Regions from separate parts of the Streptomyces sp. NPDC091416 genome, predicted to be linked through region 3. Evidence: riboswitches for the same ligand, from Rfam matches in the RefSeq annotation. Region 3 holds a riboswitch; each other region holds the start of a gene.

Region 1 (5,504 bases), on a different contig from region 3:
GACCGTGACGGACCCGACGTAGTGCAGGTCGGCCTGGGTGACGGTGGCGCGGTGGATCTTGGACTTGAACATCGTTCGTATCATTGAGGTACTCCTGGGCATCGGCTCCCTGCCTGCGTTTTTGCAGGTCAAGTGCTGTTCCCGCAGCTTACAACGAACCGCAAGTCCGGGTAGCTGTTGCCAGGTTTTCAGGACTGATGCTGACCACTTGCTGACTGACCTCAACGCCGGAGCCGGCGGCGGGCTGCGCCTGCGGCAGCTGAGCGCGCTGCCGGGAGCCGCACCGGAGCGGCTACCCCCTCGTCCTGCGGGTCGCACTCCCGGGCCACGGCCGTGCCAGAACCGCGCAGCACGCAGGGGCAGATGGCACCGGCCGGAACTCCTGGTCGAGTGAGCACGCCGGGGCAAGGCCCGAACGGCAACATGCCCGCGCCATCGACTCCGAAGTGCCCTTGCCTCCTGCTCAGCCGTCGTCGCCCGGAGCACCGCTCACGATGATCCTGCGACCGGTGACGCGTCGCGGTGAGAGCACCATGACGTGCTCGCGCTTGTCCCCCGCCCAGGGTGGCGAGAAGGCGGACTCCCTGAGCCGACGAGCGGCTTCCTCGTCCGCCACACCATGAACGGGCCCGACGAGCAGCACACTCCATCCTCTGCTGAAGGCGCCGTCGATGTGATCGGCCTCGAAGGCGATCTCTGTGCCGTCGGCCATGGCGAGGGAGGAATGCTCCGCCGTGCTGAACACGACCTCGCCGTCCAGCACCTGGTAGTTCAGCGGCAGCACGACCGGCCCGTCCGCACCGGACAGCGCCACCCTCCCCACGCCGTGGTCGCCGAGCAGAGCCCAGGAATCCGATACGTCGAGTTCCACCATTCGGGCTCGCCCAGCCGCTCTGGCCAGCCCTGCCGGCAAATCCCCGGCCGCGCCCGTCAGCTCCTCAACCGTAGTTTCGAGGGCGTTGGCCAGCCGGAGGAGAAACCCGATGCCAGGCGCTGCCGAGGAGTGCTCCTCCACGTACTCGATGTAGCCGGGCGCCGCAGCTGCGCGCAAGGCGACCTCCTGCCTGGACAGGCCGAGCTGCTCGCGACGCGTGGCAACACGCCGGCCGATGTCACCTCTCGCCGAATGCGGTTGTGAGGGCATCCCTGGAGCTCCCTGTCCATCGACACGTCGTACGAGTACAAGCCAACGCTAGCCAGAGCCGGAGCCACGCGCAGGACGGACTACACCCTGCGCGCCCCGACCGAACGGGCGCCGCGTCCAGGCTGCAGCCCGGCTGACCGAGCCGAAATGCTTGATGCGGGACCCGGCCTCACTCGCGCCGGGCCCCGGGAGCGACGTCCCGCACTCGTCGACCGCCGTCTCCCCTGAAACTCCCCCGCACCCCGCCCCGCACACAGGAACGGCACAACTCGCCCTGGCAGCGGCCGGCGAACGAACCGCTGCGTCAGTGCTTCCCGAGGGGCACCGATCTCTCGCGGTGGCCGTCCACGGACCTGGAGGCCGTCGCCATGAACAACCGGCGCCGCAAGCTCCTCGTTCGGCGGGCGCCGGCCGAAGTCGCCGACCCCGCGTCCGGCGCCGGCCTCTGCCTGATCGCCTGCACCGGCTGGGACCCGGCGCAGGCGAGTACCGCGACAACCTCGCCGGCTACGCCACCCCTCGCACCAAGCACTCCTCCGGCGAAAGCCCGTCGTCGCAGTGACGTTTTCGGCCACGGCTTCGCTTGGTTGGAGGAGGGACCGCCAGGTCCCCCGCCGGGCGTCCCGATGAGGCTCCCGGGAATGACGGCTGGGGGCTGAAGTGGGTTCGGGTGGGGAACAGAGGCGTACCTTGTCGGCCGGCGAAATGCGCGTGGGGGTGGCTGAGTTCGTGCGAAGGGTGACAGCGCGGAACCGCTTGCCCCTGGATTACTCGGTGGCGAGCCTCCGAGTGGTGGACCGCATCACCGATGGGCTTCGCGGGTTCCATCTCAGTAGCGACAACTAGCATCAGGAATGAGGTCAACATGGAAAGGGTCGACGAACTCCTCTCCATCACCGGTTGGCAATCCGAGCCGCAGGAGATCGACTGGAATGAGGTCGAGCGTAAGTTCGAAATATCCCTCCCGGTCGACTTCAAAGAAATCAGCGAACTTTTCGGTCACGGCGCCTTCAGCGGGTACCTGAAAGTGCTGCCTGTGAACGGAGCAGATCCGGAGGGGATGCTCGGGAGATGGAACTCAATGAGAGAGTGCGCGGATAAGACGCCCCTTTCCGGTCCGTTCGACCCGTACGAGGTGTTTCACGGAGAGATTGGCCTCATCCTCTGGGGTAATTCGATGACAGAAGCGCAGTACTTCTGGCTCGCAAATGCCTCGTCAAGCCCCGAGAAGTGGCCCATCGTTGCCAGAACCTCACCTCTCGACGATTGGCATCAGTTCGATGAGATTTCAACCTCGGAATTCATCTGCCGAATCCTCAAGGATCCAGAGTTCCGCCCTTTCTCGATTTCGAGAAAAGTCGAGCGCCCATTTTTTGAAGCCTACCGCTAGCCTCTGTCTTTCATAGCGAAAGATAGAGGTCAGGCCGCGATGCACTTTCGTAGCCTGCATCGCTGGTCAAGAAGTATGGATGAGGGTGTGGAGTTGCGCAGAAGGCAACTCCACACCCTCTCGGTGTACGAAGCCATGAGAACGTGTGAGAGCGGATAGAACACAAGAACCTTAAACGGGGGATGACTGTTGAGTATCGAATCCCTAGAGGATGCACTGCCGCGGCTGGGCGGCACATCGTCTTGAGGTTCCACCGCGCATCAACTGGCAAGAAATCTTCAATGGGTCGATGGCAACCGCATCCTGCTTCTCGGGCCGGCTGCGTTGAGTCTGGCGCACGACGTGGGCGGTCGATTTGCCGGACGGAGGCACGGTCTCCACCGGGTTCGAGAGGTGCTCGCTGCGAGCCGCGTTCAGTACGGCGTCCAGGGCGACGTCCTCGGCAGGTGTGTAGGCGGATCCCGCTCCCGTCACATCCCGGGATCTGGATAGCGACGTCCGAACAACCCTCGACCCTCTATGGTGGCCGGTGCAGCTGGTTCGCCCTGCCCGCCAGGCAGACGCGTCGCAAGAGGGAACCCGGTGGGAATCCGGGACTGCCCCGCAGCGGTAAGCGGGAACGATCGCCGTCATGAGCACTGGATCCGGTCGGATCTGGGAAGCGACGGCCAGTAGGAGTCTGCCCCGGCAGGCGCGCCCGCAAGTCCGAAGACCTGCCCGTTGCCCGTACGTGACCACTCGCGTACGGATATCCCGGTGACCTCGTGGGCGGGTCGGCGTACATACCAGACAGAGCCTCACGCCCAGGGCGTGCACGTGTTCCGTCTGGTTCGTCATCCCTTCGCGCCCGTGTCCTGTCTCCGGGATCTCAAGGAGTCGTCTCGCGAAGGAGATTTCCGTGACAGCGCAGCCCGCATCCGCGGCAGCACGAGCCACCGTGTTCGGCTACCCCCGGCAGGGTCCGAACCGGGAGCTGAAGAAAGCCACCGAGGGCTACTGGAAGGGCCGGATCACCGCCGACGTCCTCCGGCAGACAGCAGCCGAGCTGCGGCGGTCCAACTGGCAGGAATTGGCGGACATCGGCGTCCACGAGCTCCCCACCGGAGACTTCTCCTACTACGACCACGTCCTGGACACCAGTGTCATGGTCGGCGCCGTCCCGCAGCGGCACCGTGAGGCCGTCCATGCCGACGCGCTCGACGGCTACTTCGCGATGGCGCGCGGCACGCAGGACGTCGCCCCGCTGGAGATGACCAAGTGGTTCGACACCAACTACCACTACCTCGTGCCCGAGCTCGGCCCCGACACCGTGTTCAACGCGGACTCCACCAAGCAGGTCACCGAGTTCAAGGAAGCCCTCGCGCTCGGACACAGGGCCCGGCCCGTGCTCGTCGGCCCGGTCACCTATCTCCTGCTCGCCAAGCCCGCCCCCGGGGTGCCGGCCGGCTTCGAACCGCTCACCCTGCTCGACCGGCTCCTTCCGGTCTACGCGGAGGTCCTCGCGGATCTCCGAGCCGCCGGCGCCGAGTGGGTTCAGCTCGACGAGCCCGCCCTGGTCCAGGACCGCACCTCGGCCGAGCTGAACGCCGCCGCCCGCACCTACCGGCACCTCGGCGCCCTCACGGACCGGCCCAAGCTGCTCGTCGCGTCCTACTTCGACCGGCTGGGCGAGGCTCTCACCGTCCTGGCCAAGGCGCCGGTCGAGGGCCTGGCGCTGGACTTCACCGACGCGGCGGCGGCCAACCTCGAAGACCTCGCCGCTGCCGGCGGGCTCCCTGGCAAGCGGCTCGTCGCCGGCGTCGTCAACGGACGCAACGTCTGGATCAACGACTACGAGAAGTCCCTGGCAACCCTGGCCACGCTCCTCGGCCTCGCCGACCGGGTCGATGTGGCCGCTTCCTGCTCCCTGCTGCACGTCCCCCTCGACACCGCCGCCGAACGGGACATTGAGCCGCAGGTCCTGCGTTGGCTGGCCTTCGCCCGGCAGAAGACCGCCGAGATCGTCACGCTGGCCAAGGGGCTGGCCCAGGGCACCGGCGCGGTGACCGCCGAGATCGCTGCCAACCGCGCCGACCTCGCCTCCCGCTCCGACTCTCCCATCACCCGCGACCCGGCCGTACGGGCCAGGGCCGACGCCATCACCGACGCCGACGGTCGCCGCTCCCAGCCGTACGGGGAGCGGGCCGCCGCCCAGCGGGCGCACCTCGGGCTTCCCCTGCTGCCGACGACCACCATCGGTTCGTTCCCGCAGACCGATGAACTCCGCACCGCGCGCGCCGACCTGCGCGCGGGCAGGATCGACTCGGCCGGGTACGAGGAGCGCATCGAAGCCGAGACCCAGGAGGTGATCGCCTTCCAGGAGAAGACCGGCCTGGACGTCCTGGTGCACGGTGAGCCCGAACGCAACGACATGGTCCAGTACTTCGCGGAGCAGCTGACGGGGTACCTCGCCACGCAGCACGGCTGGGTGCAGTCATACGGCACCCGTTACGTCCGCCCGCCGGTCCTGGCCGGCGACATCTCCCGCCCCGAGCCGATGACGGTGCGCTGGACGACGTATGCCCAGTCCCTCACCGACCGGCCCGTCAAGGGCATGCTCACCGGACCGGTCACCATGCTCGCCTGGTCCTTCGTCCGCGACGACCAGCCGCTCGGCGACACCGCCCGGCAGGTAGCCCTCGCCCTGCGGGACGAGGTGAACGACCTGGAGTCCGCCGGCACCTCGGTCATCCAGGTCGACGAGCCCGCTCTGCGCGAGACCCTGCCCCTGCGCGCCGACGGCCATCCGGCCTATCTGGCCTGGGCGACGGAGGCGTTCCGCCTCACCACCAGCGGCGTACGGCCGGACACCCAGATCCACACCCACATGTGCTATGCCGAATTCGGCGACATCGTCCAGGCCATCGACGACCTCGACGCCGACGTCATCAGCCTCGAGGCCGCCCGCTCCCACATGCAGGTCGCCCGCGA
Region 2 (5,504 bases), on a different contig from region 3:
TCCCTCATGTGCAGAGCCTACGGCCCCGGCCGGGACCGGCCGTCACCGCGCTCACTTCCTCATCACGACGGGGCGACTTCTCATCAGGACGGGGCGACGCCGTCGGCATACGATGGGGCGTCGGTGCCGAAAGGGGCGTAAAAGTGGATGAATATCCCCTGATCGAGAACCACGGTCTGATCGGAGACCTGCAGACCGCGGCTCTCGTGAGCACGGACGCGACGATCGACTGGTTCTGCTGTCCGCGCTTCGACTCACCCAGCGTCTTCGGCGCTCTCCTCGATCACCGCAAGGGCGGTCACTTCACCGTCCGTCCGGTCGCCGACACCTATACCAGCAAGCAGCTCTACCATCCCGACACCGCCGTCCTCGTGACGCGCTTCATGACCGAGGCCGGCACCGGTGAGGTGGTGGACTTCATGCCGGTGACCGGCACGAAGGCGACGGACCGGCACCGTCTGGTCCGCATGCTGCGCTGTGTCCGGGGCAGCATGGCGTTCGAAGGAGAGATCGCTCCGCGCTTCGACTACGGCCGCGCACCGCACGAACTGCACATCACGGAGCGCGGGGCCCTGTTCACCTCACCGGACGTGAATCTCGCCGTCCACGCCGTCCGCGAGCCACAGGACGAGCGGCTGCTGAACATCCTCTCGGGCGACAACGACCTCCAGTTCAACCTGTCCCTGCGGGCCGGCCAGCAGCGCGGCCTGGTCATGGAGTCGTCCCCGGACGGGCCGCCGCACGAGGTCTCCGTGGCGGAGTTCGAGCAACTCTTCGACGAGACCGTCCAGTTCTGGCGCTCCTGGCTGGGCCAGTCGACTTATGCGGGCCGGTGGCGGGAGGCGGTGGAACGCTCGGCCGTGACGCTGAAACTCATGACGTACGCCCCCACCGGCGCCCTGGTGGCAGCCCCCACGGCGGGCCTGCCCGAGCAACTGGGCGGAGAACGCAACTGGGACTACCGGTTCACCTGGATCCGTGACGCGTCGTTCTCGGTGTACGCGTTGCTGGGCCTGGGGTTCAGGGAAGAGGCCAGGTCGTTCATCAGCTGGCTGCACGACCGCGTGAAGGAAGAGGCCGGTCACGAGGGCGGCACCGGGCCCCTGAACATCATGTACCGCGTCGACGGCTCCTCCGATCTGGTCGAGGAGAGCCTGGAGCACTGGGAGGGCTACGCCGGCTCCGCCCCGGTCCGCATCGGCAACGGAGCGGCGAGCCAGCTGCAACTGGACATCTACGGTGAGGCGCTCGACAGCATCTACTTCGCGCATCAGCACGGCATGCACCTCGACACGCGGGGCTGGGCCGCGCTGCACACCCTTCTCGACTGGCTGGTCGATCACTGGGACCAGCCCGGTGAAGGCCTGTGGGAGACCCGCGGCGGCAGGAAGGACTTCACCTACGGCCGAGTGATGTCCTGGGTGGCCTTCGACCGCGCCGTCCGTATCGCCACCGACGACGGCCGTCCGGCGGCCCGCGGCCGCTGGGTGGACGCCCGTGACACCATCTACCAGCAGGTGCTCAACCGGGGCTGGGACCCGGCGAAGAAGGCCTTCGTCCAGCACTACGGCGACGACGTGCTCGACTCGTCCCTGCTGCGCATGCCGACCGTCGGCTTCATCACGCCGGACGATCCGATGTGGCGGACCACGCTGGACGCGATGGAACACGAACTGGTCAGCGACAGCCTCGTCTACCGCTACAACCCCGAGGCCTCGCCCGACGGGCTGAGCGGGTCGGAGGGAACGTTCTCCCTGTGCACGTTCATGTACGTCGACGCCCTGGCGCGGGCCGGACGCACCGACCAGGCCCGGCTGGTCCTGGAGAAGATGCTCACCTACGCCAACCATCTCGGCCTGTACTCCGAGGAGATCGCCCTGACGGGGCGTCAACTCGGTAACTTCCCGCAGGCGTTCACCCACCTCGCCCTGATCGACGCCGCCATCACGCTGGACGCGAGGCTCAACGCGGCGCGCGGGGGCCGGCGGGGAAGGGCGTGAAGTCCCACGCGGGGAGTATCCGTCCCCGCCGGCGCGGTGACCGGCGCTTCCGGGCCACCGTCACCGCATCCCCGCCTCCGGTACGAGCGGACGGCCGCAGCGCAGGTTCCACCGCCCCGACCTGCCGCTGAGCTCCGTCACCGTCAGTGGTGCCACGTCCAGTCGCCAGAACGCCGGTGGCGGGAGGGCCAGAGCGCGGACGACCGCGGCCCGGATCACGGCAGGCTCGACCACGCCCAGGACCCGGCCCGGGCCGTCCCCGGGCAGGGAGTCGAGCCACGCGCCCACACGGCCGCAGAGTTCCAGCAGCGACTCGCCCCCGTGCGGAGCGGCTTCCGGGTCCGCGAGCCAGGCCGCCACGCCGTCCGGCTCGTCCGCGCTCACATCGGACAGCCGCGCACCCGACCAGCGGCCCATCTCCCAGTCACGCAGGGCATGTTCGGTCTCCGTCCGCAGCCCCAGTGCCTTTGCGGTGCCGTTGCAGCGGAGGGACGGTCCTCGCACCCACTGGTCCGCGGCCGGGACCGAGCCGGCGGCGGCAGCAGCCCGGGCCGGCCGGAGTCCGGAGCCGTCCAGGGGTGCGTCACCGGCGAACCGGGCCTCGCGCAGCGCCCCGTTCATCCCCGGTGAGATCAACATCACCCGTACCGTCATACCCGCCCTCAACTCCCTGAACAGTGGCCCCGAGGCCAAGCACACCATGGCATCCAGGGCCCTGCGGCCCGCCCGCGGGCACCATGGCGGCCGTCACGCCCAAGCGGTATGGTCGCGACGACACGACGAGGGTGTGACGGAAGTCCGGTGAGAATCCGGCACGGTCGCGCCACTGTGAACCCGTACCCGTACGGGAAGTCAGACCCAGCACCCTCGTCTCAGGCACCACGATCGGGACGCGTGTTCCCTCAGGAGGTTCTGCCATGGCACAGAGTGCTGCCCCCGCCACGGTCACACCCGCCATCACCCCCATCTCGCTGAAGGCACTCGCCCCTTGGGCGGTCTTCTTCGGCGTCGTCATGCTGATCCTGCTCTACTTCGTCGGCGCCGAGCAGGGCGCCACCGCGCTCATCTCGGGCGAAGGCGTGCACGAGTGGGTCCACGACGGCCGTCACCTTCTCGGTTTCCCCTGCCACTGATCCATCCGGCTGATCCAGGGGAATCCCTCATGAACTCCATATCTGTCAGAGCTCTGCTGGTCCGCGGCATGCTGGCCGGCCTCGTCGCCGGTGCGTTCGCGCTTGCGGTGGCGTACTTCCTCGGCGAGTCGCGCGTCGACGCGGCCATCGCCCTCGAAGAGGCGCACAGTCACAGTCACGACCACGGCGGCGAGGAACTCGTCAGCCGGGGCATGCAGGCCACCGGCGGCCTCGCCACCGGTGTGCTCGTCTTCGGCGTCGCCGTCGGCGGCATCGCCGCACTGGTCTTCTGTTACGCACTCGGCCGGCTGGGCCGCTTCGGCCCCAGAGCCACTGCCGCGCTGATCGCGGGAGCCGCCCTGCTGACCGTGTACATCGTTCCGTTCCTGAAGTACCCGGCGAATCCGCCGGCCGTCGGCAACCCCGACACCATCGGCGAACGCACCACGCTGTTCTTCCTGATGGTCGCGCTCAGCGTGCTGCTGGCGGTAGCCGCCGTGATCCTCGGCAGACGGCTCGCTCCGCGCCTGGGCAACTGGAACGCCACCATCGCCGCCGCTGCCGGCTATGTGCTGGTCATCGGCCTCGCCTATGCCTTCCTGCCCTCCTTCAACGAGGTCGGCAAGGACTTCCCGGCTTCCCTGCTGTGGGAGTTCAGGCTGGCCACGCTCGCGGTGCAGGCCACGCTGTGGACGACCTTCGGGCTCGTTTTCGGCTACCTCACCGAACGGCTGCTCACGCCGGGACCGGAGGCGGTCACGGGCGGGAGCGCGAAACGGCCGGTCACGGTCGGCTGAGTGGTCCGGCAGGGCCCGCCGGGGGAGATCAGGCCTCCCCGGCGGGCCCTGCCGCGCAGGGACGGCGGCTCACGCCTGCGCGGCGGGACCGTCCCAGTCGATCCGGTAGTACCTCAGCAGCGCGTCCTCCTTCACGAGGCGCATGCCTGCCGCGGTCATGACGTTCTGGGAGGCGATGTTGTCGAGGTCGGCGTCCCCGTGCACGGACGCGATGCCCTGGTCGCGGGTGAACCGCAGGAGCGCGCGGAGCGCCTCGGTGGCGTACCCCATGCCCCGCGCGGACGGCACGATGCCGTAGCCGATCGTCACGTGCCCCTTCTCGTCGGGCGCTCCGTGGAACCCGGCTCCGCCGATCAGCACACCGTCCTCGCGGCGCCGTACGTCGTACGAACCGTAGGGAGTCGGGTCGCCGGTCCCGGCACAGGTCTCCAGGAACCGCTGCGCCGCCCGCATCTCGCCCGGCAGAGGATAGTCGGGAGCCCAGCGAGCACCGTCGGCCGGTTCTCCCGCCGCCACCCGCTCGGCGTCGGCAACGGTCATCGGGGAGAGGATCAGCCGCGGCGTGTCGAGTGGGGTCATGCTCTGTGGGGTATCACGCGGTGCGGCCGGGCCGCACCCGCATATCCGGGTGCGGCCCGGAGCGCCCGGCGGTCAGGAGCCACCGGCCGGGGTGAATTCCCCGGACAGCGCGGCCGCCATCCGCAGCTGCGTGTCCGCCTCGGCCTGCCGGCCCTGACGCTCCAGCGTGCGGCCGAGCATCAGCCGCGCGTACTGCTCGACCGGGTCGAGTTCCAGCACCGTACGCAGCTCCGTCTCGGCCCGGACGAGGCGCGCCGAGTGGTAGTAGGCCCGCGCCAGCAGCAGCCGCGCCGCGACCTGCTCCGGCACCTCCTCGACGAGTCCGCCCAGGATCCTGGCCGCGATCGTGTACTCCTTCGCGTCGAAGAAGAACTGAGCGCGCTCCCAGCGCTCGGCCGCGGTCCCGAACTCGTAGTAGGTGTCGCTCATGTGACCTCCTCGGTCGAGGGTGCCGCCGGGCCGCTCCCGTGCGTATCCACCCGCCACAACACCGATAGGTGGTTTAACATTCCACTAAATATTCGGCGTGGGTGCCACCCGCCCGGAGCCGGACGGGAATAGGTTGGCCGCCATGAGCAATCTCGATCGCCAGGCCGCACTCTCCGTCTGTGGAGGGCGGGGTTTCGTCGTCGCCGAACCCGTACGCGAACTTCTCACCCCGCGCCACGTCCGGCTCGGCGAGTCCACCGAGGTCCGCAGACTGCTGCCCAATCTGGGCCGCCGCATGGTCGGCGCCTGGGCGTTCGTCGACCACTACGGCCCCGACGACATCGCGGACGAACCCGGGATGCAGGTGCCACCGCACCCCCACATGGGTCTGCAGACGGTCAGCTGGCTGCACGAGGGCGAGGTCCTGCACCGCGACAGTCTGGGCAGCCTGGAGACGATCCGCCCGCGCGAGCTCGGCCTGATGACGTCGGGCCGCGCGATCAGCCACTCCGAGGAGAGCCCCCGGCCGCACGCCGCGCTGCTGCACGGAGCGCAGCTCTGGGTCG
Region 3 (5,504 bases):
CTGTACATCGGGGTCGGAGGCCAGCGGCTCCATCATGTCCACATAGCGGTCCGTGTCGCCGGCGACGTCGCTCGCCCAGCTCGACAGGACGCTCAGCGGGGTGAGCACGGCCGCGACCAGGATCAGCAGGACCGCGAAGAACGAACGCGGACGCAGCCGTGAGCGGGCCGGTGCGCGGGCTTCCTCCAGCTGTGCCACCCGGGCCCGCAGGGCTTCCAGTTCGGCGTGTTCGTCCTGTGCCGCGGGCTGATCGGGGTGCCGTTCCATGAACCAAGGGGATGTCCTGTGCGCCCGTACAGCGCGGCGGATTGCTGCATACAGGTGACGGACGGCCGCCCGGCCGCTGCCGTACCGGGTCTCGCCGCCCGGCCGGGCACGGCCCGCACACCGGCGTGTGGAGTGTCCTGAACGTTTCCTGATCGTTCCCGGTTTTATGAACACTATTTTCGACAGCACCCCACCTTCGGAGGCCGGAACCGGTCTCGTCGCCGGCCCGCTCAGCACCGTGCTCCTCGGTCCGGACGCCCGCAGCGAGCACGGATTCTGGCGCAGGCTCGTGGCCACCGAGCCGTTCCGGCGACCGCTCTGGCCGCCTCCCGGCCCCACGCCCGACGAGCGCCTCGCCCTGGCCCACGCACGGCTGCGCACGCTCAACAACGCACTGGACAGCGCCGCCCGCCCCGCCGCGGACCCCCGCGCCCTGGCCGCACTGCACGAGTGGCTCGCTCCGGTGGACCCGGCGTTCGCCACGGTCGCGGGCATCCACTACAACCTCTTCCTCGGCAGCCTCCTGGACCACGACGCCGACAGCCCCCGCGATCTGTCGGACTTCCTCGGGCTGCGGCGCGTCGGCACCTTCCTCTGTACGGAGGTGGCGCACGGCAACGACGCCACCGCCATCGAGACGACCGCCACCTACGACCCCGAACGGGACGGGTTCGTGCTGCACACCCCGCACGCCGGCGCGCAGAAGTTCATGCCCAACACCAGTCCGGCCGGCGGCCCCAAGTCGGGACTGGTCGCCGCCCGGCTGATCGTCGACGGCCGCGACCGGGGAGTCTTCCTGCTGCTGGCTCCGCTCACGGACGCGTCCCGGGCGCTTCCCGGGATCCGGGTGCGCCGGCTTCCCGCCCGGATGGGCAGTCCGGTCGACCACTGCCTGACCTCGTTCGACCAGGTCTTCGTGGACCGCGGGGCGCTGCTGGGCGGTGCGCAGGGGCGGGTCGGCGAGGACGGGGTGTTCCGCAGCGGCACCGACGGACGCACGCGCCGCTTCCTCGCCTCGATCGGACGGGTCACCACCGGCCGGATCTGCATGAGCGCCAGCGCGGTGGGCTCGGCCCGCACCACGCTGGCCGTCGCCGTCCGCTACGGGGGCCACCGCTTCGTCTCGGGCGGCCGCTCGGCACCGCCGGTCCCGGTGATGGCGCACCGCAGCCACCACGGCCCGCTCGCCGAGGCCATGGCCACCGTCTTCGCGATGAGCCTGCTGCACCGGCGCGTGCTCGACCGGTGGGAGAAGGCGGCGGCCCGGCCGCCCGCGGAGCGGGAGACGGACGAGCGCCTTGTGGACATCGCCAAGGCGTGGATCACCTGGCAGGCCCGGTCCGTGATCGTCGAATGCCGGGAGCGGTGCGGAGCCCAGGGCCTCCTGGAGAACAACGGGATGACCGAACTCGTCACCGGGATCGAGGGCGCCATCACCGCCGAGGGCGACAACCTGGCCCTTCACGCCCGGGCGGCGGCCGGGCTGCTCGCCGACGCGTCACGGCGCCCGCGGGAGGAACCGGCCGCCGCTCCCGCCGGCGGCGACCTCGCCGACCTCCGATTCCTCGGCCGGCTCCTGGACGAGGTGGAGCACATCTGGTTCGCCCGGGCGGCCGCAGGGATGGCGGGGGCGGCGGAAGGCGACCCGCTGGAGCGCTGGAACGCGGCATCCGGGCCGGCGCTGCGGGGGGTCGAGGCCCATGCGTACCGGCAGGCGGCCCACGCCTACGAGAACGCGCTCGCGGCGCTGCCCGGCGGCGAGGCCCGCGCGCGGCTGGACGAACTGGCCCGGCTGTTCGCGCTGCGCTGGGTCGCACGCAACAGCGGGGACCTGCTCGCGGCCGGCCACCTGACCCCCGCTCAGGTCGACGGACTGAGCGAGGCCACCGAACAGCTCGTCTCCACCGTGAGCGGCCACCTGCCGGAACTGGCCGCGTCCTTCGCCCTGCCCGGTGAACTGCTGGCCGACTGGCCCATCGCGAGTGCCCGCTACACCGACGCGTACGACGACCCCGGCGCCTCCTGGCACCCCACCGCGGCCCCGGAAGCGGCCTCCCCGCGCACCCCTGGAGGCGAATCGGTTCACCACAACGCGTGACCGGGAAGGGGCCGCGGCGGGGCCGCCCCGGACGGTCCGGCGGGCCGGGGGGGGGGGGGGGGGCCCCCCCCCCCCCCCCCCCCCCCCCCCCCCCCCGGGGGGGGGCCCCCCCCCCCCCCCCCCCGCGCCCGCCCCCCCCCCGCGCGGGGCGGGGGGGGGGGGGGGGCGCGCCGCCGCCGCGGGGGCGCGGGGGCTATTGGCGGGGGGGGGCGGGGGGGCGGGGGGGGGGCGGGGGGGGGGCCGCCGCGCGGGGGCGGGGGGGGGGGGGGGGGGGGGCCCCCCCCCCCCGCCCGCCGCACCCTCCGCACCGCCGCTGAGCTGGGCAGAGGCTCGTGGTAGCGTGCCGGAGCCAGTCGAACTCCACATAGGGGTCAGGGAATCCGGTGCGAATCCGGAACTGACGCGCAGCGGTGAGGGGGACGGGCGGGGCCACGGCCACTGGGAGACCACGGTTTCCCGGGAAGGCGTCCCGTCCGCATGAACCCGAGTCCGAAGACCTGCTGGCACCCGCGGTCCGGTTCCGGGCCGCGGAACTCCGTACGGGCCCCGCGCATGGGCCCAGAGACGCCGAGGTGTCCCGTGCCGCCCATAGCCGGCCCCGCCCGCTCCGCCGCCCTGCTCACCGCCGCCCTGATCCTGCTGACGGCCTGCGGCGGCGGAAAGGAAACCGCCACCGCCGAGTCCGCCGACGCCGACGGCTATCCGGTCACGCTGAAGAACTGCGGACGGACCGTCACCGTGGAAGCGGCACCGGAGCGCGCCGTGCCGGTCGACCAGGGATCGGCCGAGATCCTGCTCTCGCTCGGTCTCGCCGACCGGCTCGCCGCCACGGCCACCTGGACCGATCCGGTCCTGAAGGGCCTGGAGAAGGCCAACGAGGGCGTCCCGCGGATCTCCGACAACCGCCCCTCGTCGGAGAAGGTCCTGGACCAGGAGCCCGACTTCGTCAGCGCCTCGTTCGAGTCGACGCTCGCCAAGGGCGGTGTCGCCCCCCGCGAGCAGTTCGAGGAACTCGGCGTCCCCACCTACGTCTCGCCCGCCGACTGCACCGCCAAGGACAACAGCAAGGACGGCGACGGAGTCCGCACCGGCGCCCTGACCATGGACAGGGTCTACGCCGAAGTGCGTGATCTCGCCCAGGTGTTCGGCGTTCCGGAACGGGGTGAGGCACTCGTCGCCCGACTGCGCGCCCGGGTACGGAAGGCGACGAGCGGCATCGACGCCTCCGGGGCCTCGCTGCTGTACTGGTTCGCCAACTCCGAGGCCCCGTACCTGGCAGGCTGCTGCGGTGCGCCCGGCATCATCACCCGGGAACTCGGCGCGAAGAACGCCTTCGACGACACCCATGAGGAATGGCCGCAGATCAGCTGGGAGACGGTCGCCGACCGCAACCCGGACGTGCTGGTGATCGGCGATCTGACCCGCAAGTCGCAGACCGCCGAGAGCGCCGCGAAGAAGATCGCCTTCCTGGAGTCGGACCCCGTCACGAAGAACATGGACGCCGTCCGGCACAAGCGCTATGTGCTGCTCAGCGGTCAGGCGATGAACCCGACCATCCGGACCGTCGAGGGCGTGGAGCGCGTGGCCGCCGGCCTGCGGACCTTCGGGCTCGCGGGGTGACGGACACCGAACGGGCCGCGGCGGCGCGCGAGGACAGTGCTGCGGACGTCGCCCGGCCCGGTCGCCGGGACTTCCGGGGCGTCCGGGGCTTCCGGGAAGGGTTCCTGTGGGCCGCCGGCCTTCTGCTGCTCGCCCTGTCCGTCGCCGTCGCCGTCACCATCGGCCCGGCCCGGATCTCCGTCGCCGACGTCTGGTCCGCGGTCGCCTCCCACCTCGGCGCGGGCGAGTCGCGGCTCAGTCCGATCCGCGACGGCATCATCTGGAACCTGCGTATGCCGCGCACGCTGCTCGCCGCCGTCTGCGGTGCGGGGCTCGCGGTCTGCGGCACCGTCATGCAGTCGCTGCTGCGCAATCCGCTCGCCGATCCGTTCGTCCTCGGGGTCTCCTCCGGAGCCTCGACCGGTGCCGTCGTCGTGGTGGTCCTCGGGGTCGGCGGGGGAGCGGTCTCCCTGTCGGCCGGGGCGTTCATCGGGGCCCTGTGCTCCTTCGCCCTGGTCATGCTGCTCAGCCACACCCTCGGCGGCAGCACCGACCGGGTCGTCCTGTCCGGGGTCGCGGCCATGCAGCTCTTCTCCGCGCTCACCTCCTTCGTCGTGATGACCGCCGCCGACGCCGAGCAGACCCGCGGCGTGCTGTTCTGGCTGCTGGGCTCGCTCGGCGGCGTCGGCTGGAGCGATGTGTGGATCTGCTCGTCCGTGCTCGGCGTGACGCTGCTGATCTGCCTCGGCCACGCCCGCACGCTCGACGCCTTCGCCTTCGGCCAGGACGCGGCTGCCGCCCTCGGCGTCCACGTCGGCCGTACCCGGATCGTCCTGCTGTGCACGACCGCGCTGCTGACCGCCGCTCTCGTGAGCTCGGCCGGTGCCATCGGGTTCGTCGGGCTGGTGCTGCCGCACGCGGCCCGGGCACTCACCGGCTCCGGCCACCGCAGGCTGCTGCCCGTCACCGCGCTCGCCGGGGCCGTGTTCCTGGTCTGGGTCGACACCCTCGCCCGGACCGTACTCGATCCGCAGGAGGTACCGGTGGGCGTGGTCACCGCACTCATCGGGGTCCCCGCCTTCGTGCTCGTCCTGCACCGCACCCGGCGGACCCCGTGAGGCCGGCCGTCCCCGGCGGCCTGCGGGCCGACCGGGTCAGCCGGGAGGCGGGCGGCCGCCTCATCCTGGACGGTGTCTCGCTCGCTCCGCCGCCCGGCGCCACCATCGGGCTGATCGGCCCGAACGGCTCCGGAAAGTCCACCCTGCTGCGGATCCTGGCCGGGGTCCTCGCCCCGGACGCGGGCGTGGTCACCCTCGACGACGATCCGCTGACCGCGGTGGGCCGACGCACCGTGGCCCGGCGCGTCGCGGTGGTCGACCAGCACGCCGTCACCCAGGTCGAACTGAGCGTCGTCGACGTCGTACGCCTGGGCCGCATTCCGCACCGCCGCGCCTGGTCGGCGCCGACGGCGGCCGACGAGAGGGCGGTGCGCGAGGCCCTGGAGCGGACCGGTCTGGCGGAACGCCGCGACCAGTCCTGG
Region 4 (5,504 bases), on a different contig from region 3:
TGGTTCGCGGGCGTGGCCTTCGCCGCGATCGGCATCGGCGCCCTGGTGCCGGCGGCGATCATGTCGATCGCCGCGGCGAACCTGTTCACCCGCAACATCTACAAGGACTTCCTGAAGCCGGACGCCACCCCCGCGCAGGAGACCAAGGTCTCCAAGCTGGTGTCGCTGCTGGTGAAGGTCGGCGCGCTCGCCTTCGTCCTCACCATGGACAAGACGGTCGCGATCAACTTCCAGCTGCTCGGCGGGATCTGGATCCTCCAGACGATGCCGGCCCTGGTCGGCGGACTGTTCACCCGGTGGTTCCACCGCTGGGCGCTGCTCGCGGGCTGGGCGGTCGGCATGCTGTACGGGACCCTCGCCGCGTACGGGGTCGCCAGCCCGACCCAGAAGCACTTCGGCGGGTCCTCCAAGGAGATCCCCGGCCTCGGCGAGATCGGCTACATCGGTCTGACGGCCTTCGTGCTGAACGTCGTGGTCGTCGTCGTCCTCACGTTCGTCCTGAACGCCGTGAAGGCGCCCGCCGGCATCGACGAGACCTCCCCGGGCGACTACACCGCGGACGCGGGCGACCCGGGCGTGAAGACCGAGCTGCCGCCGGCCACCGCCGGTGCTCCGGGCGGCCACTGACCGACGGCATGCGTGAGCGGGCCGCCGCACTCCTCCCCGGAGGGGCGCGGCGGCCCGTTCCCGTACCCCCGATATCCGCTTGCGGCCACGGCCCGCCCGTGCGGCAGACTGCCCCCATGGACATGACGATCCGGCCGATCGAGCCCGCCGAACACGCACTCCTCGGCGAGATCACCGCCGGGGCCTACCTCGGCGACGGCCTCCTGGACCTCGGCGCCGACGACCCGTACCTGGTCCAGCTGCGCGACGTCCCCCGCCGGGCCGCCGAGGCCGAGGTGCTGGTGGCCGCCGACGCGCGGGGCCATGTCCTGGGCGGGGTCACCTACGCCCCGCCGGGCAACCCGTGGGCCGACATCGCCGCGGCGGACGAGGCGGAATTCCGGACCCTGGCGGTCTCCCCCGAGGCCCGGGGCGCAGGAGCCGGGGAGGCGCTCGTACGGGCCTGTATCGACCGCGCACGGGGTACCGCGGGGGTCACGGGGATCGTCCTGTCGACGCAGCCGGCGATGCACGGGGCCCACCGGATCTACCAGCGCCTCGGCTTCGTCCGCACACCGGAGAGGGACTGGAGCCCCGTCGCCGGTCTGACGCTGCTGACGTTCCGTCTGGAGCTTCGCCCTGCGGCGTGAGCGCAGGCACGACACAACATGTGGGGGCTGCCGCATCCGGCAGCCCCCACATGTATGCTCGTGCTCGCTGTCGCCGCAGGGAAATCCGGTGCGAATCCGGAACTGTCCCGCAACGGTATGTTCGGTGCCTTTTGCGCACCTCCAGTCCGAGGTCCTGCCGACAGCGCATCCGGCTCGTCCGATCCGGATGCCCAGACGTCCGGGCCTCGTGGATGGGCCGGTGGACGCCGCACGGAGCGCTGCCCTGGCGCGCTCCGCCCGGCCGCCCCCCGCTCCACCGAGGCCCCGAGCCGAGCGAGGGAGAGCACCGCGTGACCATCGCGCCAGCCGGTCCGGTTTCAGCGGCCGAATCAACGGGAAGCACGAGCGACGGACCGGGAACCGCACTGCTGCGGACCCTGACCGACCTCACCGCCGACCTGCCCGACACCGACCCCGGACGCGTCGCCGCCGCAGCACTGCGCGGCCGCAACGCCCGGTCGGACGAGGCCGAGCTGCGCTCGCTGGCCACCGAGGCCGCCGCGGGCCTGATCTCCGAGGACCCCGCCTACTCCCGGCTCGCCGCCCGCCTCCTCACCCGCACCATCGCGGACGAGGCGGCCGGGCAGGGCGCGACCTCGTTCTCCGCATCGGTCGCCGTCGGTCACCGCGAGGGCCTGATCGCCGACCGCACCGCCGAGTTCGTGACCCTCCACGCCGCCGCCCTGGACGCGATCGTCGCCCAGTCGCTCGCCGACGGCGCGGACGACCGCTTCGGCTACTTCGGCCTGCGCACCCTGTACAGCCGCTACCTGCTGCGCCACCCTCTCACCCGCCAGGTCATCGAGACCCCGCAGCACTTCATGCTGCGGGTCGCCTCCGGTCTGGCCGAGGACAACTCCGCGCGCGCTCTGGACGAGGTAGCCGCGCTGTACGGGCTGATGAGCCGGCTGGACTACCTGCCCTCCTCCCCCACGCTCTTCAACTCCGGCACCCGGCACCCGCAGATGTCCTCCTGCTACCTGCTGGACTCCCCGCTGGACGAGCTGGACTCGATCTATGACCGCTACCACCAGGTGGCGCGCCTCTCTAAGCACGCGGGCGGCATCGGCCTCTCGTACTCCCGCATCCGCGCCCGCGGTTCGCTGATCCGCGGCACCAACGGGCACTCCAACGGCATCGTGCCGTTCCTGAAGACGCTCGACGCCTCGGTCGCCGCGGTGAACCAGGGCGGCCGGCGCAAGGGCGCCGCCGCCGTCTATCTGGAGACGTGGCACGCGGACATCGAGGAGTTCCTGGAGCTGCGCGACAACACGGGCGAGGACCAGCGGCGTACGCACAACCTCAACCTGGCGCACTGGATCCCCGACGAGTTCATGCGCCGGGTCGACGCGGACGGCACCTGGTCGCTGTTCTCCCCGGCCGACGTGCCCGAGCTGGTCGACCTGTGGGGCGACGCGTTCGACGCCGCCTACCGGGCGGCGGAGGCCAAGGGGCTGGCCCGCAGGACCATGCAGGCTCGTGAGCTCTACGGCCGCATGATGCGGACCCTCGCGCAGACCGGCCAGGGCTGGATGACGTTCAAGGACGCCTCCAACCGGACCGCGAACCAGACCGCCGAGCCGGGCCGGGTCGTGCACTCCTCGAACCTGTGCACCGAGATCCTTGAAGTCACCGACGACGGCGAGACGGCCGTCTGCAACCTGGGCTCGGTCAACCTCGGCGCCTTCGTCGAGGGCGGCGCGATCGACTGGGAGCGCCTCGACGCGACCGTCCGTACCGCCGTGACGTTCCTCGACCGGGTCGTGGACATCAACTTCTACCCGACCGAGCAGGCAGGCCGGTCCAACGCCCGCTGGCGGCCGGTGGGCCTGGGCGCGATGGGCCTCCAGGACGTCTTCTTCCAGTTGCGGCTGCCCTTCGACTCGCCCGAGGCCCGCGCCCTGTCGACGAAGATCTCCGAGCGCATCATGCTCGCGGCGTACGAGGCGTCCTGCGACCTCGCGGAGCGTTCGGGCCCGCTGCCGGCGTGGTCCGAGACGCGTGCCGCCCGCGGTGTGCTGCACCCGGACCACTACGACACCGAGCTGAACTGGCCGGAGCGCTGGGACGCGCTGCGGGCCCGGGTGGCGAAGACCGGGATGCGCAACTCGCTGCTGCTGGCGATCGCGCCGACGGCGACGATCGCCTCGATCGCGGGTGTGTACGAGTGCATCGAGCCGCAGGTCTCCAACCTGTTCAAGCGCGAGACGCTCAGCGGTGAGTTCCTCCAGGTCAACGCGTATCTGGTGGACGAGCTGAAGCAGCTCGGCGTGTGGGACGCGCGGACCCGCGAGGCGCTGCGCGAGGCGAGCGGCTCGGTGCAGGGCTTCGCCTGGATCCCCGAGGAGGTGCGGGCGCTGTACCGCACGGCGTGGGAGATCCCGCAGCGCGGACTGATCGACATGGCTGCGGCCCGTACGCCGTTCCTCGACCAGAGCCAGTCGCTCAACCTGTTCCTGGAGACGCCGACGATCGGCAAGCTCTCCTCGATGTACGCGTACGCCTGGAAGCAGGGGCTGAAGACGACGTACTACCTGCGCTCCCGCCCGGCGACCCGGATCGCCCGTGCGGCGTCCGCCGCCCCGATCCCCGAGCAGGCACCCGCGCCCGACGCGGACGCGATCGCCTGTTCCCTCGAAAACCCCGAGTCCTGCGAGGCCTGCCAGTAATGAGCTCCACCAACGACAAGAACCTGCTGGACCCGGGCTTCGAACTGACCCTGCGGCCGATGCGTTACCCGGACTTCTACGAGCGCTACCGGGACGCGATCAAGAACACCTGGACGGTGGAGGAGGTCGACCTCCACTCCGACGTCGCCGACCTCGCCAAGCTCTCGCCGGGCGAGCAGCACATGATCGGCCGGCTGGTCGCGTTCTTCGCGACGGGCGACTCGATCGTCTCCAACAACCTCGTGCTGACGCTGTACAAGCACATCAACTCCCCCGAGGCGCGGCTGTACCTGTCGCGGCAGCTCTTCGAGGAGGCCGTGCACGTCCAGTTCTATCTGACGCTGCTGGACACCTACCTGCCCGACCCGGACGACCGGGCGGCCGCCTTCGACGCGGTCGAGGAGATCCCGTCGATCCGCGAGAAGGCGCAGTTCTGCTTCAAGTGGATGGACTCGGTCGAGAAGATCGACCGGCTGGAGACGAAGGCGGACCGCCGCCGTTTCCTGCTGAACCTGATCTGCTTCGCGGCGTGCATCGAGGGGCTGTTCTTCTACGGCGCCTTCGCGTACGTGTACTGGTTCCGCTCGCGCGGGCTGCTGCACGGCCTCGCCACGGGCACCAACTGGGTGTTCCGTGACGAGACGATGCACATGAACTTCGCGTTCGAGGTCGTGGACACCGTCCGCAAGGAGGAGCCCGACCTCTTCGACGACGCGCTCCAGCAGCAGGTCACCGACATGCTGAAGGAGGCCGTCGAGGCGGAACTGCAGTTCGGCCGGGACCTGTGCGGCGAGGGCCTGCCCGGGATGAACACCGAGTCGATGCGCCAGTACCTGGAGTGCGTCGCGGACCAGCGGCTGACCCGGCTGGGCTTCCCCGCGGTGTACGGCTCGGAGAACCCGTTCTCGTTCATGGAGCTCCAGGGCGTCCAGGAGCTGACGAACTTCTTCGAGCGCCGCCCGTCCGCCTATCAGGTGGCCGTCGAGGGCACGGTCGGCTTCGACGACGACTTCTAGGCCGTTCAGATCCTCGCCCAGCTCCTGACGTACGGACGCCGTGCGGCCCTCACCGGCCGTGCGGCGTCCGCCGTTCGCGGGGGTTCGGCGCTCCGGGCCCGTTCCGCCTCCCTCAGTTCACGGTCGATGCGGCGTTCGCGGGCGATACCGGCCAGCACCGGCAGCAGGACGAGAGCGAAAACAGCGGATATGCCCAGGAAGTTCAGGAATGTGTTCATGCCTCTACTCTCGCCGGTCCGGGCCGATCGCGGCAGTGGCAGGACTGTCATGGAGCATCGAATTACTGCCACACTGAGGTCATGCTGAAAAACGTGGCCGCCCTGCTGCTCGACGATGTGAACCCTTTCGAACTCGGGGTCCTGTGCGAGGTGTTCGGACTCGACCGCAGCGAGGAGGGACTGCCGGTGCACGATTTCGCCGTGGTCTCCGCCGAGGGCCCGGTGCTCCGCACCCATGCCGGGTTCACCATCACCACCCCCCACGGCCTGGACCGCCTGGAGGAGGCCGACCTCATCGCCGTCCCGGCCGGTACCCACTTCGTG

What was found. A riboswitch is a leader RNA that binds a small molecule or an ion and turns the genes downstream of it on or off. The one in region 3 is predicted to bind cobalamin.
Region 1: linked by a shared signal. The riboswitch ahead of metE (5-methyltetrahydropteroyltriglutamate--homocysteine S-methyltransferase) and the one ahead of ACIQMX_RS11820 (ABC transporter substrate-binding protein) in region 3 are both predicted to bind cobalamin.
Region 2: linked by a shared signal. The riboswitch ahead of ACIQMX_RS28070 (CbtB-domain containing protein) and the one ahead of ACIQMX_RS11820 (ABC transporter substrate-binding protein) in region 3 are both predicted to bind cobalamin.
Region 4: linked by a shared signal. The riboswitch ahead of ACIQMX_RS01180 (ribonucleoside-diphosphate reductase subunit alpha) and the one ahead of ACIQMX_RS11820 (ABC transporter substrate-binding protein) in region 3 are both predicted to bind cobalamin.

The regions. Positions count from the first base shown of each region.
Region 1 covers NZ_JBIVTU010000024.1:23,145-28,648, reverse strand. Annotated here, with positions in the region: gene panD (aspartate 1-decarboxylase) at 1-84, opposite strand, end outside; gene ACIQMX_RS39445 (helix-turn-helix domain-containing protein) at 464-1,144, opposite strand; partial or broken gene ACIQMX_RS39440 (IS30 family transposase) at 1,411-1,563, shown strand; gene ACIQMX_RS39435 (hypothetical protein) at 2,010-2,534, shown strand; cobalamin riboswitch at 3,054-3,270, shown strand; gene metE (5-methyltetrahydropteroyltriglutamate--homocysteine S-methyltransferase) at 3,433-5,504, shown strand, end outside.
Region 2 covers NZ_JBIVTU010000010.1:171,833-177,336, forward strand. Annotated here, with positions in the region: gene ACIQMX_RS28055 (TetR/AcrR family transcriptional regulator) at 1-8, opposite strand, end outside; gene ACIQMX_RS28060 (glycoside hydrolase family 15 protein) at 144-2,000, shown strand; gene ACIQMX_RS28065 (histidine phosphatase family protein) at 2,061-2,654, opposite strand; adenosylcobalamin (AdoCbl) riboswitch at 2,779-2,872, shown strand; gene ACIQMX_RS28070 (CbtB-domain containing protein) at 2,918-3,133, shown strand; gene ACIQMX_RS28075 (CbtA family protein) at 3,163-3,930, shown strand; gene ACIQMX_RS28080 (GNAT family N-acetyltransferase) at 4,000-4,509, opposite strand; gene ACIQMX_RS28085 (tetratricopeptide repeat protein) at 4,582-4,938, opposite strand; gene ACIQMX_RS28090 (pirin family protein) at 5,081-5,504, shown strand, end outside.
Region 3 covers NZ_JBIVTU010000003.1:259,345-264,848, forward strand. Annotated here, with positions in the region: gene ACIQMX_RS11810 (hypothetical protein) at 1-267, opposite strand, end outside; gene ACIQMX_RS11815 (acyl-CoA dehydrogenase) at 434-2,365, shown strand; cobalamin riboswitch at 2,699-2,885, shown strand; gene ACIQMX_RS11820 (ABC transporter substrate-binding protein) at 2,945-3,985, shown strand; gene ACIQMX_RS11825 (FecCD family ABC transporter permease) at 3,982-5,082, shown strand; gene ACIQMX_RS11830 (ABC transporter ATP-binding protein) at 5,079-5,504, shown strand, end outside.
Region 4 covers NZ_JBIVTU010000001.1:315,751-321,254, forward strand. Annotated here, with positions in the region: gene mctP (monocarboxylate uptake permease MctP) at 1-627, shown strand, start outside; gene ACIQMX_RS01175 (GNAT family N-acetyltransferase) at 744-1,256, shown strand; cobalamin riboswitch at 1,298-1,433, shown strand; gene ACIQMX_RS01180 (ribonucleoside-diphosphate reductase subunit alpha) at 1,568-3,946, shown strand; gene ACIQMX_RS01185 (ribonucleotide-diphosphate reductase subunit beta) at 3,946-4,962, shown strand; gene ACIQMX_RS01190 (hypothetical protein) at 4,968-5,180, opposite strand; gene ACIQMX_RS01195 (helix-turn-helix domain-containing protein) at 5,262-5,504, shown strand, end outside.